3 regions of the Kitasatospora sp. NPDC088351 genome follow, and region 3 is predicted to be linked to each of the others. Evidence: riboswitches for the same ligand, from Rfam matches in the RefSeq annotation. Region 3 holds a riboswitch; each other region holds the start of a gene.
The links. Region 3 has a riboswitch for thiamine pyrophosphate ahead of thiO (glycine oxidase ThiO). Riboswitches for the same ligand answer to the same signal wherever they lie in the genome.

Region 1 (4,755 bases), on a different contig from region 3:
TCCTGGCCGGTCTGATCCTCAGGGGAGCCCCCGGGGGTCGGAGTCGGGGTGATCTCGGGGTTCTCTCCGGGCCGTTGGCTCTCGTTCCGGCACTTGCGGCCCCGTACGATCGAAGTATCGAAAGCAAACGGGATGCGGCACCGGACGGCAGCCGGCCCCGAGGGGAGAGAAGGAACGGACATGGCTGAGTTCTGGAAGTCGCTGCCCTCCTGGGTGCGCAACATCGTCGTCCCGGTGCTGGTGCTGATCCTGGCCTGGAACATCGTGGGGTTCGTGTTCGGCGTCGTCGGCGCCCTGCTGAGCGTGGTCATCAAGCTGCTGGTGGTGGTCGGCATCGCCGCCGCCGTGGTGATCCTGGTGAAGAAGGCCGCCAAGAGCTGACCCGTACGGACCCCGGACGCCCGTACCCCCTGCGTGGGGTGCGGGCGCCGGTCGTTCTGGTGGCGGCGGACAACCGACAACTAACAGATAACAGATAACAGAAAACGAATGTTGAAAGTTGTCATCCGTTACCTGTCATCCGTCAGCTGTCGTCCGCCGACCGTCGGACCCGGGCCTCCGTCACCGCGCGGTCCTCGATCGGCACCTGCTGGACCGGCCCCGGTTCCGGCCCCGGCGCCGGAGCCGCCGGCTGTTCCGGACCGTGCATGGTGGTGAGCAGCTGCCGGGCGAGGCCGAGGCCGGTGCCGCCCATGGTGAGGGCCTTGGCGAACAGCTCGCCAACCCCGTCGGCGCCGTTCAGCAGGATCATGTGCTCGACATTGCCGAAGGACTCGGCGGCGGCCAGCACGATGTCCGGCCACTTCTCCGCCAACTCCTGTGCCACCACGGCCTCCTGGTTCTCCGAGAGGGCGGCGGCCCGGGCCCGGATGCCCTCGGCCTTGGCGAGCCCGATCGCCCGGGTCGCCTCAGCGTCCGCCAGACCGCGGGCCTCGGCGGAGGCGGCCTCCGCCTCCCCGGTGGCCCTGGTCGCCTCGGCGGAGGCGAGCCCGCGCAGCTTGGTGGCCTCCGCGGCGGCCGCGGCGGCGATCTTGACCTGGCCGGCCTCGGCCGCCGCCTTCAGCTCGGTCTCCTGGGCCTGCGCCTGGGCGGCGGAGATCCGGGCGTCGCGGTCGGCCTCGGCCCTGGTGCGGGTCTCGTACGCCTTGGCGTCGGCCGGCTTGCGGACGTCGATCTGCAGCTGCTGCTCCTTGCGGCGGGCCTCCAGCTCGGCGACCTTGGTCTCCTGGACGACCACCTCCTGCCGGGCGGCGGCCTGGGCGAGCGGTCCGGCCTGCTCGGCGCGGGCGTTGGCGGTGTCCCGTTCGGCCTGGTAGGCGGACTGCTGGATCTGGCTGTTGCGGGTGGCCTCGGCCTTGCGCGCGGCGGCCTCCTGCTCCGCCTCGGTGGCCATCCGGTCGGCCTCGGCCTGGGCGATCCGGGCGTCCCGCTGGACGGCGGCGGCGTGCGGGATGGCGAGGTTCTTGATGTAGCCGGTGGGGTCGATGATCTCCTGGATCTGCAGGGTGTCGATGATCAGCCCGAGCTTCTCCATCTCCAGCCCGGAGGCGGCCCTGGTCTCCCCGGTGAGCCGCTCGCGGTCCCTGATCATGTCCTCGACGGTGAGCCCGCCGACGATCGAGCGCAGGTGGCCGGCGAAGACGTTGTGGACGCGCTGGCTGATCAGCTTCTGCTGGTCGAGAAAGCGCCGGGCGGCATTGGCGATGGAGACCTCGTCGTCGCCGACCTTGAAGATCACCACGCCTTTGACGTGGACCGGGATGCCCTGTGAGGTGACGCATTCGACGTTCAGCTCGGCCTCGTTGAGGTCCAGTGAGAGCCGGCGGACACCCTGGAGACCCGGCGTGACGAAGGTCCCGCGGCCGGTGACGATCCGGAAGCCCAGACCGTCGCCGACCCCCTCGGTCCGGTGCCGGGAGCCGGAGATGATCAGAGCCTCGTTGGGCTCCGCCACCCGCCACATGAGTTTGAAGAGCGTGATCCCGAAGACCAGCGCGGCGACGACGGCCCCCGCGATGATGAGCACCATGGTTCAACTCCCCCTTCCGGCGCATGAGATGCGCCGGTTCGGATTGTCCGCTCAGGGCAACTCGAAGGAAAGGGAAGTGACGTGACGGGCTGTCACAAGCGTGTCACGGGAAGACCGGTGCCACATAGACGGTCCGGGGCGGGTGGTACTCGACCACCACCACCGGTGTGCCGACCGACAGCCGGTCGCCCGGTACGGCGAGGTAGGCCAGGAAGGCCTCCGTCCCCTGGCGCTCCCTGACGTGCACCATCACCTCGCCGACCAGACCGGCTCCGACCGGACCGGTGACCCGCCCTGTGCTTCCGACCACTACGGCCTCCCTCGTCGCCTGCCCGTGTGACTGCCAGTCTGCCGGGCCGGGCTCCCCCGGTGGGCCCGCCGGCCGAATCGCCGGGCACCGACCCCCTCTGGACCAGCCGCGATCGGCTCGCTACGGTGTTGGACGTCATGCGCGGGCAATACCGCCTGCGGACACGGGAGCTCGGAGCACCGGGCTGAGAGGGCGCTGACCGGGACGTCGCTGGACGTGCCGAACGCTGCGCCGACCGCAGGAACCTGACCGGGTAATGCCGGCGTAGGGAGTTGAAGGTCTGATGACCACTTTTGATGCACAGCCGCAGTCTGCCCAGAACGCCGCCGTCAGCAGCGCGGGCACCGGCTATCCGACCCCGGCCTGGCGCAAGGCCTACCGCGACGGGTCCCGCCCCGACCTGCGCGTTCCGTACCGCGAGGTCGTGCTCACCAACGAGAAGAGCGTCCCGCTCTACGACACCTCCGGGCCGTACACCGACCCGGCGTACGAGCCCGACGTACGGCGCGGCCTGCCCGCGCTGCGCGACGCGTGGATCCGCCAGCGCGGCGACGTCGAGGAGTACGACGGCCGCGAGGCCCGCCCCGAGGACGACGGGATCAAGCACACCTCGCCGCGCGGCGGAAACCTGAAGAACCTGGACGCCGTCTTCCCCGGCCGCCCGCGCCGCCCCCTGCGCGGCCGCGGCGACGCCGCAGTCACCCAGCTCGGCTACGCCAAGCGCGGCATCGTGACCCCGGAGATGGAGTTCGTCGCCCTGCGCGAGGGCCTGGCGCCGGAGTTCGTCCGCTCCGAGGTGGCGCGCGGCCGGGCCGTCATCCCGGTCAACGTGAACCACCCCGAGGTCGAGCCGGCCGCCATCGGCACCAACTTCCTGGTGAAGATCAACGCCAATATCGGCAACTCCGCCGTCACCTCCTCGATCGAGGAGGAGGTGGAGAAGATGACCTGGGCCACCCGCTGGGGCGCGGACACCGTGATGGACCTCTCCACCGGCCGCAACATCCACACCACCCGCGAGTGGATCCTGCGAAACTCCCCCGTGCCGATCGGCACCGTGCCGCTCTACCAGGCGCTGGAGAAGGTCGACGGCAAGGCCGAGGACCTCAGCTGGGACGTCTACCGCGACACCGTCGTCGAGCAGTGCGAGCAGGGCGTGGACTACATGACCGTCCACGCCGGAGTGCTGCTGCGGTACGTCCCGCTGACGGCCCGCCGCAAGACCGGCATCGTCTCGCGCGGCGGCTCGATCATGGCCGCCTGGTGTCTGGCGCACCACCGGGAGAACTTCCTCCACACCAACTTCGAGGAGCTCTGCGACATCCTCGCCCGCTACGACGTCACCTTCTCGCTCGGTGACGGCCTGCGGCCCGGTTCGATCGCCGACGCCAACGACGAGGCGCAGTTCGCCGAACTCCGGACGCTGGGCGAACTCGGCCGGATCGCCCGGGCCAAGGACGTCCAGGTGATGATCGAGGGCCCGGGCCACGTCCCGATGAACAAGATCAAGGAGAACATGGATCTCCAGCGGGAGATCTGCGACGAGGCGCCGTTCTACACCCTCGGCCCGCTGACCACCGATGTCGCCCCCGGCTACGACCACATCACCTCGGGCATCGGCGCCGCGATGATCGCCTGGTGGGGCACCGCGATGCTCTGCTACGTCACCCCCAAGGAGCACCTGGGCCTGCCCAACCGGGACGACGTGAAGACCGGCGTCATCACCTACAAGATCGCCGCCCACGCCGCCGACCTCGCCAAGGGCCACCCCGGCGCCCAGGCCTGGGACGACGCCCTCTCCGACGCCCGCTTCGAGTTCCGCTGGGAGGACCAGTTCAACCTGGCCCTCGACCCGGAGACGGCCCGCGCCTTCCACGACGAGACCCTCCCCGCGGAGCCCGCCAAGACGGCCCACTTCTGTTCCATGTGCGGCCCGAAGTTCTGCTCGATGAAGATCAGTCAAAAGATCCGGGCCGAGCACGGCGAGGGCTCCAGTGCCGTGGAGACCGAGTTCGACGCCGAGGCCCTGGCGGGCATGAAGGCCAAGTCCGAGGAGTTCGCCGCCCAGGGCAACCGGGTCTACCTCCCGCTCGCGGACTGATCGGGCTCCACCGTCGGCATGGGCCGGGAGCGAAGCCGGGCTCGCGGCCCATGCCGACCGACAGCAGTGCCGGGAAGCGGAGGGGCTTCCCGGCACTGCGCTCAGGCTGCCCGCCCGGCGCTGTAAATGATCGTTATGGGCAGGTGCCGCACGTTGAGGCGGTTCGCATCCCCGGCTTCGCTCGCAGCCACGACGGTGTCGAGCCCGCCCTCTGCCGAACGTTCCGGGAACGGCCGGTGCCCCGGGCCGCGAAGGTTGCCCGGGGCACCGGTGTCGGTCAGTTCTGGGCGGTGAAGGTGGACGGGACGGGGGTGC
Region 2 (4,755 bases), on a different contig from region 3:
CCCACCACCCCCGGCCCACGGTCGGCCCACCGCCTCCACCCCGGTGGAAAACGCGAAGGGCGGGTGTCGGCCTGGGGCCAACACCCGCCCTGAGCAGGCGGTTTCTCCTACCAGCGGAGAGCGTGGGATTCGAACCCACGGTGACGGGTCACGCCACGACAGTTTTCAAGACTGTTCCCTTAGGCCGCTCGGGCAGCTCTCCAGGCGGAGGTCAGCCTAACGGGTCCGGCGGGGTTCGGTGCACAGGGTTTCGGGGACGGGGTCAGTCGCCGACGCGCTCGGTGAGGGTGACCTTGGTGTTGAAGGTCTGGCCGTTGCGGGTGTACTCGACGTCGACGGTCTCGCCGGGCTTGTGCGTCCAGATCTTGCTGACCAGGGCGGGGCCGTTCTCGATCGGGCTGCCGCCGAGCTTGGTGATGACGTCGCCGGGCTTGAGGCCCGCCTTGTCGGCCGCGCCGCCGGGGGTGACGGCCGGGGTGCCCTGGATGTCGCGGGTCTGGATCTGTGCGCCGTCGCCCTTGTAGTCGTCGTTGCGGAGGACGTCGAGCTTGGCGTAGACGGGCTTGCCGGTCTTGATCAGGGTCTCGGCGACCCACTTGGCCTGGTTGATCGGGATGGCGAAGCCGAGGCCGATGCTGCCGGCCCGGCCGGTGCTGGAGGCGTTGGACTGGATCGCCGAGTTGATGCCGACCACCGCGCCGCTGGAGTCGAGCAGCGGGCCGCCGGAGTTGCCGGGGTTGATCGAGGCGTCGGTCTGCAGGGCGTTCATGTACGAGGACTGGGCGCCGGTCTCGTCGCCGGAGGCGACCGGGCGGTCCTTCGCGCTGATGATGCCGGTGGTGACGGTGGACTCCAGGCCGTACGGGGCACCGATGGCGATGGTGGAGTCGCCGACGTTGACCTTGTCGGAGTCGGCCAGCGGAAGCGGGGTCAGCTTGTCCCCCTTCGGGGGGTTGTCCAGCTTGACCACGGCCACGTCGTAGCCCTCGGCGCGGCCGAGCACGGAGGCGTTGTAGGAGCTGCCGTCGGCGAACTTGACGGTCAGTTTGCCGCCGTTGGAGGCGGGCGCCACCACGTGGTTGTTGGTGAGGATGTGGCCCTCGGTGTCGAAGACGAAGCCGGTGCCGGTGCCGGACTCGCCGTTGCCCTGCGCCTTGATGGTGACGACGCTGGGCAGCGCCTTCTGCGCGATGCCGGCGACGGAGCCGGGGGCGGGCTCGTTCTTCTCCGGGCTGTTGGCCTGCACGGTGGTGCTGCGGCGGTCGTTCGCGGAGCTGGCGCTGTTGTCGTTGCGGTCGGCGATGGTCACGCCGAGCGCGCCGCCGGCCACACCGGCGACCAGGGCGACGGCGGCGATCAGGGCGACCAGGCCGCCGCGCTTCTTGCGCGGACCGCCGGGGCCGGACGTACCGGGGTACTCGGGCGGGTAGCCGAGCGGGCCGCCGGGGTGGCCGGGACCGCCGGCGCCGCCGGCCGAGGAGTCGTGCGGGCCCCAGCCGCCGAGCGGCTGGCCCGCGCCGAAGGGGTGCTGCTGCGCGGGCGGGCCCGCCGGGGCGCCGTACGGGTCGTGGGCCGCGGCGGGCGGGGCACCGTACGGGTCGTGCGCCGCGGCGGCCGGGGCGCCCGTGGTGGCGTACGGGTTGACGGCGGGCGCGACGGGCGCCGTCGGCAGGGCCGGTGCCTCGGCGAGCGCCAGGGCGGGCGCGGCCGGCGGCCCCGCCGGGGCGGGCGGCACGACCGGCGGCGGGGCGTCGATGTACCCCGGGCCGGGGTGGCCGGCCTCGACCGGGGCGGGCGCGGACACGGGAGCGTCGGCAGCCGCGGCCGCGGCGGGTGCCTCGGCCGGCGCCGGGGCGCTGATCTTGCTGAACGCCAGCGTCGGCGTGGATCCGCCGGCCGCCGGAGCGGCGGGCGCGGCGGGCACCGCCGGTGCCACGTCGGTGGTGGTCCGGTCGGCGGGCGCCTGTGCGGGGGTGGCAGCGGCGGACGCGGACTGCTGCGCCGGACCGTCATGAGCGGGACCCACCACCCCCTGGCCGCCGGAGGGCTGTTCCCCCTGCGGCCCGGTGGACCCAACCTCGCGCTCGGTGCTCACGGACGACCTCCATAGCTGACAGGACCAAGAAGCATAGTTTTTCGCACACTCGATTCGATTGCCGTAAGGACCCTTCTGAAGAAGTCATAAGAATCCTTAGCCAGGCCCGACGGCCCCGTCCGGAAACCCGGCCGAACGCCCCCGAACCACCACCCCCACCGGCCGCTCGCCCACCGCCGCCGGATGTCCCTCGCGGCCGGGGCGCCCAGCGCCTGGCCTTGGCGTTCACCCCCGTGCCGGTTAGCCTGTCGCTCACAACTGACACGCGGGAGCTTGGACCTTCCCAGGCTGAGAGTGCGCTGGTCGACCGTACGCCACGACGTCCGTGGGCGGACCGTCGAGGGGGCGCTGACCGCCGGAACCTGTCCGGGTAATGCCGGCGTAGGGAGTATCGGCCATGCCGCCTGCTTCGCCATCCTCTTCTTCGGGCGCGCCCGCGTCCAAGGGTTTCTCCGAACCGTCCACGACCGTTCACTCCGACGCCGGTCCCCCCGCGCCCGGTTCCGCCGTGCCCGGCTCCCCCACCGCGACCGGCGCCGCCGCGGCCACCGCCGTCCTGGACCGGCCGGACCGGTCCGAGCGGGTCGAGGCGCCGCTCGTCCTGGACACCGAGCCGCCGCGCACGCTCCGCTTCCGCGACCACTTCGCGCTCTGGATGAACCTCGGCGTCAGCCTGATCGGCTTCACCACCGCCGCCACCGTGCTGGGCGCGCGGGGCAGCGAGCTCTCCCTGGCCGCCGCCGTGACCGCGATCGCGGCCGGGACCGTGGTCGGCACCGCGATGCTCGGTGTGGCCGCCCTGATCGGGGCCCGTACCGGCGCACCGGCGATGGCGAACCTGCGCGGGCTGTTCGGGACGAAGCTCTCGTACGTGCCGACGGTGCTGAACATCGTCCAGTGCGTCGGCTGGGGCGTGTACGAGCTGCTGGTGATCGCGATGGGCGCGCAGACCGTCGTCCACACCGAGGGCTACCGCTGGGCCTTCGTCCTGCTGGCGGGCGCGCTGACCACCGCGCTGACCATCTGGCCGCTGGGCTCGATCGCGGTGCTGCGGCGGTTCGTCGCCGGGGCGGTCGCGGTCGCGATGGTGTACTTCACCGTCCAGCTGGGCCGGCACGGCGTGCCGGACCCGGGCGCGGGCAACTGGCACGGCTTCCTGAAGGCCACCGACGCGATGATCGCGGTGTCGATCTCCTTCGTGCCGCTGGCCGCCGACTACACCCGGCACTCGCGCACCCCGCGCGCCGCGTTCTGGGGCAGCTTCTCCGGCTACACCGTCGCCCAGGTCTGGTGCTACGTGCTGGGCCTGATCGCGCTGCTGCAGTCCGGCGGCGACCCGGACCGGATCTTCGACTCCTTCCTGGGCGTCTGGGCCGGCTGGGCGTTCCTGCTGGTGCTGGTCCTGCGCGAGACGGACCAGTCCTTCGCCAACGTGTACTCGACCGCGATGTCCGTCCACAACCTGCTGCCCAGGGTGGACCGCCGGGTGCTGACCGGCGGGACCGGGCTGCTGATCACGGTGCTGGCTCTGCAGATCACCGAGTTCACCGACTCCTACTACGCCTTCCTGGGCCTGATCGGCTCGGTGTTCGTGCCGATGTTCGCGGTGCTGGCGGTCGACTACTTCCTCGGCGCCGGCCGGCGCGGCTGGAACCTCTCCGCCGACGCGCCGTCCCGCCGGCTGATGCTGCTGCCGTGGGCGCTGGGCTTCGTCGTCTACCAGCTGATCGCGCCGACCGCGATCGCCGGCTGGTGGACGGACTTCTGGACCTCCGTCCAGGAGGCGCTGCACTTCACCCCGCAGGAGTGGACCTCGGCCTCGCTGTTCGGCTTCCTGGTGCCGGCCCTGGCCACCTGGGCGCTCACCCCGCTGACCCGCCGGGACGCGCGGGACTGATCCGCCCCCCCACGCGAAGACGGCCCCTCAGGTTGGGGCCGTCTTCGTTTTCGCGTCACTTCCGCCGCCTATCGTGGGACGTGTGACCAGCCCCGACCTCCCCCCGGCGGCGGCGCGCACCGCGCCGTCCGTCCAGGTGATCGCCCACCGCGGATCCTCGTACGCACTGCCCGAGCACACGCTCGCCGCCTACCGGCGGGCGCTCACCGAGGGCGCCGACGCGGTCGAGTGCGATGTCCGGGTCACGGCCGACGGGCATCTGGTCTGTGTGCACGACCGCAGGATCGGCCGGGTCTCGGACGGCCGCGGCACGGTGTCCGCGATGACGCTGGCCGAGCTGGAGGCGCACGACTTCGGCGCCTGGAAGACGGGCGCACCGAGCGCGGACCCGGAGCTGCGGGGCGTTCTGCGGCTGGAGAGCCTGCTGGAGCTGGTCGCGGACTGCGGACGCCCGGTGGACCTGGCGATCGAGACCAAGCACCCGGTCCGTTTCCGGGGCCGGGTGGAGGCCGAGCTCCTGCGGATGCTGGACCGGTTCAAGATCACCGGAGACCCCGCGGACGGCCGCCCGCAGGCCCGGATCATGAGCTTCTCCGCGCTGGCGCTCGCCCGGGTGGCCGCCACCGCGCCGCAGTACCCGAGGGTGTTCCTGTTCGAGCGCGGCCTGCCGCTGCGGGGCCGGCTGCGCCCGGGCGCGACGCTGCCGGGCGGGGCCGGGATCGCCGGGCCCGGCATCGAGCTGGTGCGGGCCAGGCCGCGGCTG
Region 3 (4,755 bases):
CCCGGCTTGTGACACGCCCCGGCGCGCCCGGGTCAGAACGCCGGGTGCTCGCGGGTGTCCAGGTCGGCCCGGCCGGCCATGGCCGAGGAGGCCTCGGCGTGGAAGCGGCGCGGGATCCGGCCCGCCCGGTACGCCAGCCGGCCGGCCTCGGCGGCGTGCCGCATCGCGTCGGCCATCAGCACCGGGTCCTGGGCGCGGGTCACCGCCGAGGCCAGCATCACCGCGGCGCAGCCCAGCTCCATCGCCAGCGCCACGTCCGAGGCGGTGCCGGCGCCCGCGTCCAGGATCACCGGGACCCGGGCGCTCTCCACGATCAGCTGGAAGTTGTGCGGGTTGCGGATGCCCAGGCCGGAGCCGATCGGGGAGCCCAGCGGCATGATCGCCGCGCAGCCGACGTCCTCCAGCTTCCGTGCCAGCACCGGGTCGTCGTTGGTGTAGGGCAGCACGGTGAAGCCGTCGTCGACCAGGGTCTCGGCGGCGTCCAGCAGCTCGATCGGATCGGGCAGCAGGGTCCGCTCGTCCGCGATGACCTCCAGCTTCACCCAGTCGGTGCCGAGCGCCTCGCGGGCCAGCCGGGCGGTCAGCACCGCCTCGCCGGCCGTGAAGCAGCCGGCCGTGTTGGGCAGCACCCGGATGCCGTTGCGGACCAGCACGTCCAGGACGGAGCCCTGGGTGGTGGCGTCGACCCGGCGCATCGCCACCGTGGTGAGCTCGGTGCCGGAGACCCGCAGCGCCTGCTCCAGGATCTCCAGGCTGGGCGCGCCACCGGTGCCCATGATCAGCCGGGAGCCGAACGTGGTCCCGGCGATGTCCAGCAGGTCGTCCGCCATGGTCAGCCTCCCTGGACGGCGGTGAGGATCTCGATCCGGTCACCCGCGGCGAGCCGGGTCCGCGGCCACGAACCACGCGGCACCACGGTCTCGTTGAGCGCGGCGGCGACGCCGGAGTTGGCGGCGCTCAGCGCGGCCACCACCTCGGCGAGGGTGGTGGTGGCGGGCACCTGCCGGGGCTCGCCGTTGACGGTCAGTGCGATCTCGCTCATGCGGGGGCCTTCGTGGTGGAGCGGGCGGGGGAGAAGCGGGTGGGGGTGAACGGCGCCGCCAGGGCGGGCGTCTCGCCGGTGGCCAGGTACTCGGCGACCAGATCGGCCGTCACCGGGGTGAGCAGCACGCCGTTGCGGTAGTGGCCGGTGGCGGCGACGAGGCCGGGCAGGGCGGTCGGACCGATCAGCGGGGCGTTGTCCGGGGAGCCGGGGCGCAGTCCGGCGGAGGTCTCCACCAGGGGCAGCTCGGTGATGCCGGGGACGAGCTCGTGCGCGTCGCGCAGCAGCTCGTACACCCCGCCGGCGGTGACGGTGGTGTCGTACCCCTGCTCCTCGCTGGTGGCACCGATCACCAGCTCGCCGTTCTCCCGGGGCACCAGATAGAGGTGCCGGCCGCGCACCACCGCGCGCACGTTGCGGGAGAGGAACGGCCGGTACGGCTCGGGCACCCGCAGCCGCAGGATCTGCCCCTTCACCGGGCGGATCGCGGGGAGCACGCCCTCGGGCAGGCCGGGCAGCCGGTGGCTGTGCGGACCGGCGGCGAGCACGATTCGGTCGGCGGTGACGGTCTCCAGTGTGTCCAGCCGGGCGCCGACCGCGCGGTCGTTCTCGACCAGCAGTTCGGTGGCCTCTGCGCGGTGCAGCAGGACGCCGGCCCGCTCGCAGGCGAGGACCAGCGCCCTGACCAGCCGGCGGCCGTCCACCTGGTGGTCGTCGGTGACGTGCAGACCGCCCCGGACGCCGGGGGCGAGCATGGGTTCGAGCCTGCGGGCCTCGCGGCCGGTGAGCCAGTGCGAGTCCAGGCCGAGCCGCTGGTGGAAGGCGTGCAGTTCACGCAGTTCCGCGCGGTCGTCGGAGTCCAGGGCGACGGCGACGGTGCCGCACTGGCGGTAGCCGGTGTCCTGGCCGCCGCTCGCCTCGGTGAGTTCGGCGGCGAAGGCGGCATAGCGCTCGTTGGATGCCATCCCGAGGCGGAGCAACGGCTCCTCGCCGTACTGGAGTTCGGTGACGGGGGCGAGCATGCCGGCCGCGACCCGGGCGGCGCCGCCGCCGTGCGCCGGGTCGATCACCACGATGTTCCCCAGCCCGCGCCGGGCCGCGCGCCAGGCGACGGCGAGGCCGATGATGCCCCCGCCGATCACCAGGACGTCGGCATGCGCGCCCTTGGCCAAGCGTGTCAAAGTCGCTGCTCTCCCTTCGCCGGTATGACCCGGATCAGGTTCGGACGGTCGCAGGCCGTGTCAGCCCGCCTCTCAGCCCGGTCCGCCGGGCTCCCGTGAATTGGTGCCACCACCTTAACTCCGCGTCCCGCCCCGGCCGAAGGCGCGTACGAGGGGTGGACCCGAGCCCGGGTGGGGCCCGGACGGACGGCCGCCGCTGAGTACAGTGACGGCGTGGCAGAGCTGAGCGGGACGGATCAGGTGGTCGTGGTCGGGGCCGGGCTGGCCGGGGCGCAGTGCGCCGCGGGGCTGCGGCAGGGCGGCTGGCGGGGGCGGATCGTGCTGGTCGGCGAGGAGCCCCACGCGCCGTACGACCGGCCGCCGCTCTCCAAGGAGGTGCTGCTCGGCAAGGCCGATGCCACCACCCTCGACCTCGACTTCGCGGACCTGGGCGTCGAACTGCTCACCGGCCGCCGCGCCACCGGCCTCACCCCCGGGGTGCTGCACACCGACGCCGGCGATCTGCCGTACGGCACGCTGGTGATCGCCACCGGTGCCGCCCCGCGGGCCCTGCCCGGCGCCGAGCGCGCGCACCTGCTGCACACCCTGGACGACGCGCTGGCGCTGCGTGCCCTGCTCCGGCCGGGCCTGCGCCTGGTGCTGGTCGGTGCGGGCTGGATCGGCGCCGAGGTGTCCACCGCCGCCCGGGCGGCGGGGTGCGAGGTCACGGTCGTCGAGATGGGCCCGGCGCCCGTCCCCGGCGCGCTGCCCGCCGGGATCGGCCGGGCGATGGCCGCCTGGTACGCCGAGGCCGGGGTGGACCTGCGCTGCGGCGTCGGGGTCGCGGCGGTGGAGCCCGGCGCGGTGCTGCTGGCGGACGGCTCGCACCTGCCGGCCGACGAGGTGCTGGTCGGGATCGGCGCCCGGCCGGCCACCGGCTGGCTGGCCGGCTCCGGCGTCGAACTGGACGCGGCCGGTGCCGTCCTGGTGGACGAGCGGCTGCGCACCAGCCTGCCCGGCGTCTTCGCCGCGGGGGACTGCGTCAGCTATCCGTCGGCGCGCTCCGGCGTCCGGCTGGCCGTCCAGCACTGGGACCACGCGCTGCAGTCCGGCGCGGCGGCGGCCGCCGCCGTCCTCGGCGCGCAGGCGCCCTACGATCCGGTGCCGTACTTCTGGTCGGAGCAGTTCGGCCGCATGGTCCAGTACGCCGGGCGGCACGGGGCCGGTGACGAGCCGCTGTGGCGCGGTTCACCCGGGGAGCCGTCCTGGTCGGTGCTCTGGCTGCGCGACGGTGTGCCGCGCGCCCTGCTCGCGGTGGACCGTCCGCGCGACCTCGCCCAGGGCCGCCGGCTGATCGAGCGCGGTACGGCGCTGGACCCGGCCCTGGCGGCGGACCCCGCGGTGCCGCTGAAGTCGGCGCTCGCCGGGTAGCGCGGCGGGGCCCGCAGGCGGCCGCCCGGTGCTCGACGGACCTGTGACGGGTGTGCGGCGGGTGGTGAGTGGTGCGCGGCGGGCCGTGGAGGTGGCAGTCTGGTGGCGTGAGTGAGATCGAAAGCAAGATTGAAACCCTCGTTTCCGAGTGGATGTACCTGCCCGACATCTCGGAGCAGTGGGGCGTGCGGGTCACCGAGGTCCGCGACCTGGTCCGCAGCGGCGGGCTGATCGCGGTCCGGCGCGGCCCGAACAAGTCGCTGCAGGTGCCTGCCGCGTTCATCGACGGCCAGGGCCTGGTCAAGCACCTGTCGGGCACCCTGACCGTCCTGCGCGACTGCGGGTACAACGACATGGAGATCCTGGAGTGGCTCTTCACCGAGGACCCGTCGCTGCCCGGCAGCCCCATCCAGGCGCTGTGTGAGAACCGCGGCACCGAGGTGAAGCGCCGCGCCCAGGCGATGCTGATCTGATGGCGGCGGACACCCCGCGCCGGCGGCTCGCCGACGCCCGGCTCTACCTGTGCACCGACGCCCGCCGCGAGCAGGGCGACCTCGCCGAGTTCCTGGACGAGGCGCTGGCCGGCGGGGTGGACATCGTCCAGCTGCGGGACAAGGGCCTGGAGGCCAGGCAGGAGCTGGCGGCCCTGGAGGTCTTCGCCGACGCCTGCCGCCGCCACGGCAGGCTGCTGGCCGTCAACGACCGCGCCGACGTCGCGCACGCCGCCCGCCCCGACGTGCTGCACCTCGGGCAGGACGACCTGCCGGTGCCGGCCGCCCGGGCGATCCTCGGCGAGGACGTGATCATCGGACGGTCCTGCCACGCCGAGTCCGAGGTGGACGCGGCGATCGCCGAGCCCGGCGTGGACTACTTCTGCACCGGGCCGGTCTGGCCGACCCCGACCAAGCCCGGCCGCCACGCGCCGGGCCTCGGCCTGGTCTCGTACGCGGCCGCGCGGGACACCGACCGGCCGTGGTTCGCCATCGGCGGCATCGACCTCGGCAACCTGGACCAGGTGCTGGCGGCCGGCGCCCGCCGGATCGTGGTGGTGCGCGCCATCACCGGCGCGGACGACCCGCGGGCGGCCGCCGCCGAGCTGTCCCGGCGGCTGCGGGCCTGACC

Region 1: it holds a riboswitch for thiamine pyrophosphate, as region 3 does, so the genes downstream of both, thiC (phosphomethylpyrimidine synthase ThiC) here and thiO (glycine oxidase ThiO) in region 3, are expected to answer to the same signal.
Region 2: it holds a riboswitch for thiamine pyrophosphate, as region 3 does, so the genes downstream of both, AB0P06_RS00375 (cytosine permease) here and thiO (glycine oxidase ThiO) in region 3, are expected to answer to the same signal.

The regions. Positions count from the first base shown of each region.
Region 1 covers NZ_JBFBIL010000075.1:18,968-23,722, forward strand. Annotated here, with positions in the region: gene AB0P06_RS33050 (DUF5326 family protein) at 181-381, shown strand; gene AB0P06_RS33055 (SPFH domain-containing protein) at 524-2,029, opposite strand; gene AB0P06_RS33060 (hypothetical protein) at 2,133-2,339, opposite strand; TPP riboswitch at 2,493-2,627, shown strand; gene thiC (phosphomethylpyrimidine synthase ThiC) at 2,623-4,440, shown strand; gene AB0P06_RS33070 (hypothetical protein) at 4,718-4,755, opposite strand, start outside.
Region 2 covers NZ_JBFBIL010000001.1:91,948-96,702, reverse strand. Annotated here, with positions in the region: tRNA gene AB0P06_RS00385 (tRNA-Ser) at 115-202, opposite strand; gene AB0P06_RS00380 (trypsin-like peptidase domain-containing protein) at 263-2,095, opposite strand; TPP riboswitch at 2,351-2,500, shown strand; gene AB0P06_RS00375 (cytosine permease) at 2,604-3,992, shown strand; gene AB0P06_RS00370 (glycerophosphodiester phosphodiesterase family protein) at 4,075-4,755, shown strand, end outside.
Region 3 covers NZ_JBFBIL010000013.1:36,147-40,901, forward strand. Annotated here, with positions in the region: gene AB0P06_RS12895 (thiazole synthase) at 33-830, opposite strand; gene thiS (sulfur carrier protein ThiS) at 833-1,042, opposite strand; gene thiO (glycine oxidase ThiO) at 1,039-2,223, opposite strand; TPP riboswitch at 2,218-2,330, opposite strand; gene AB0P06_RS12910 (FAD-dependent oxidoreductase) at 2,437-3,633, shown strand; gene AB0P06_RS12915 (Rv2175c family DNA-binding protein) at 3,741-4,106, shown strand; gene thiE (thiamine phosphate synthase) at 4,106-4,753, shown strand.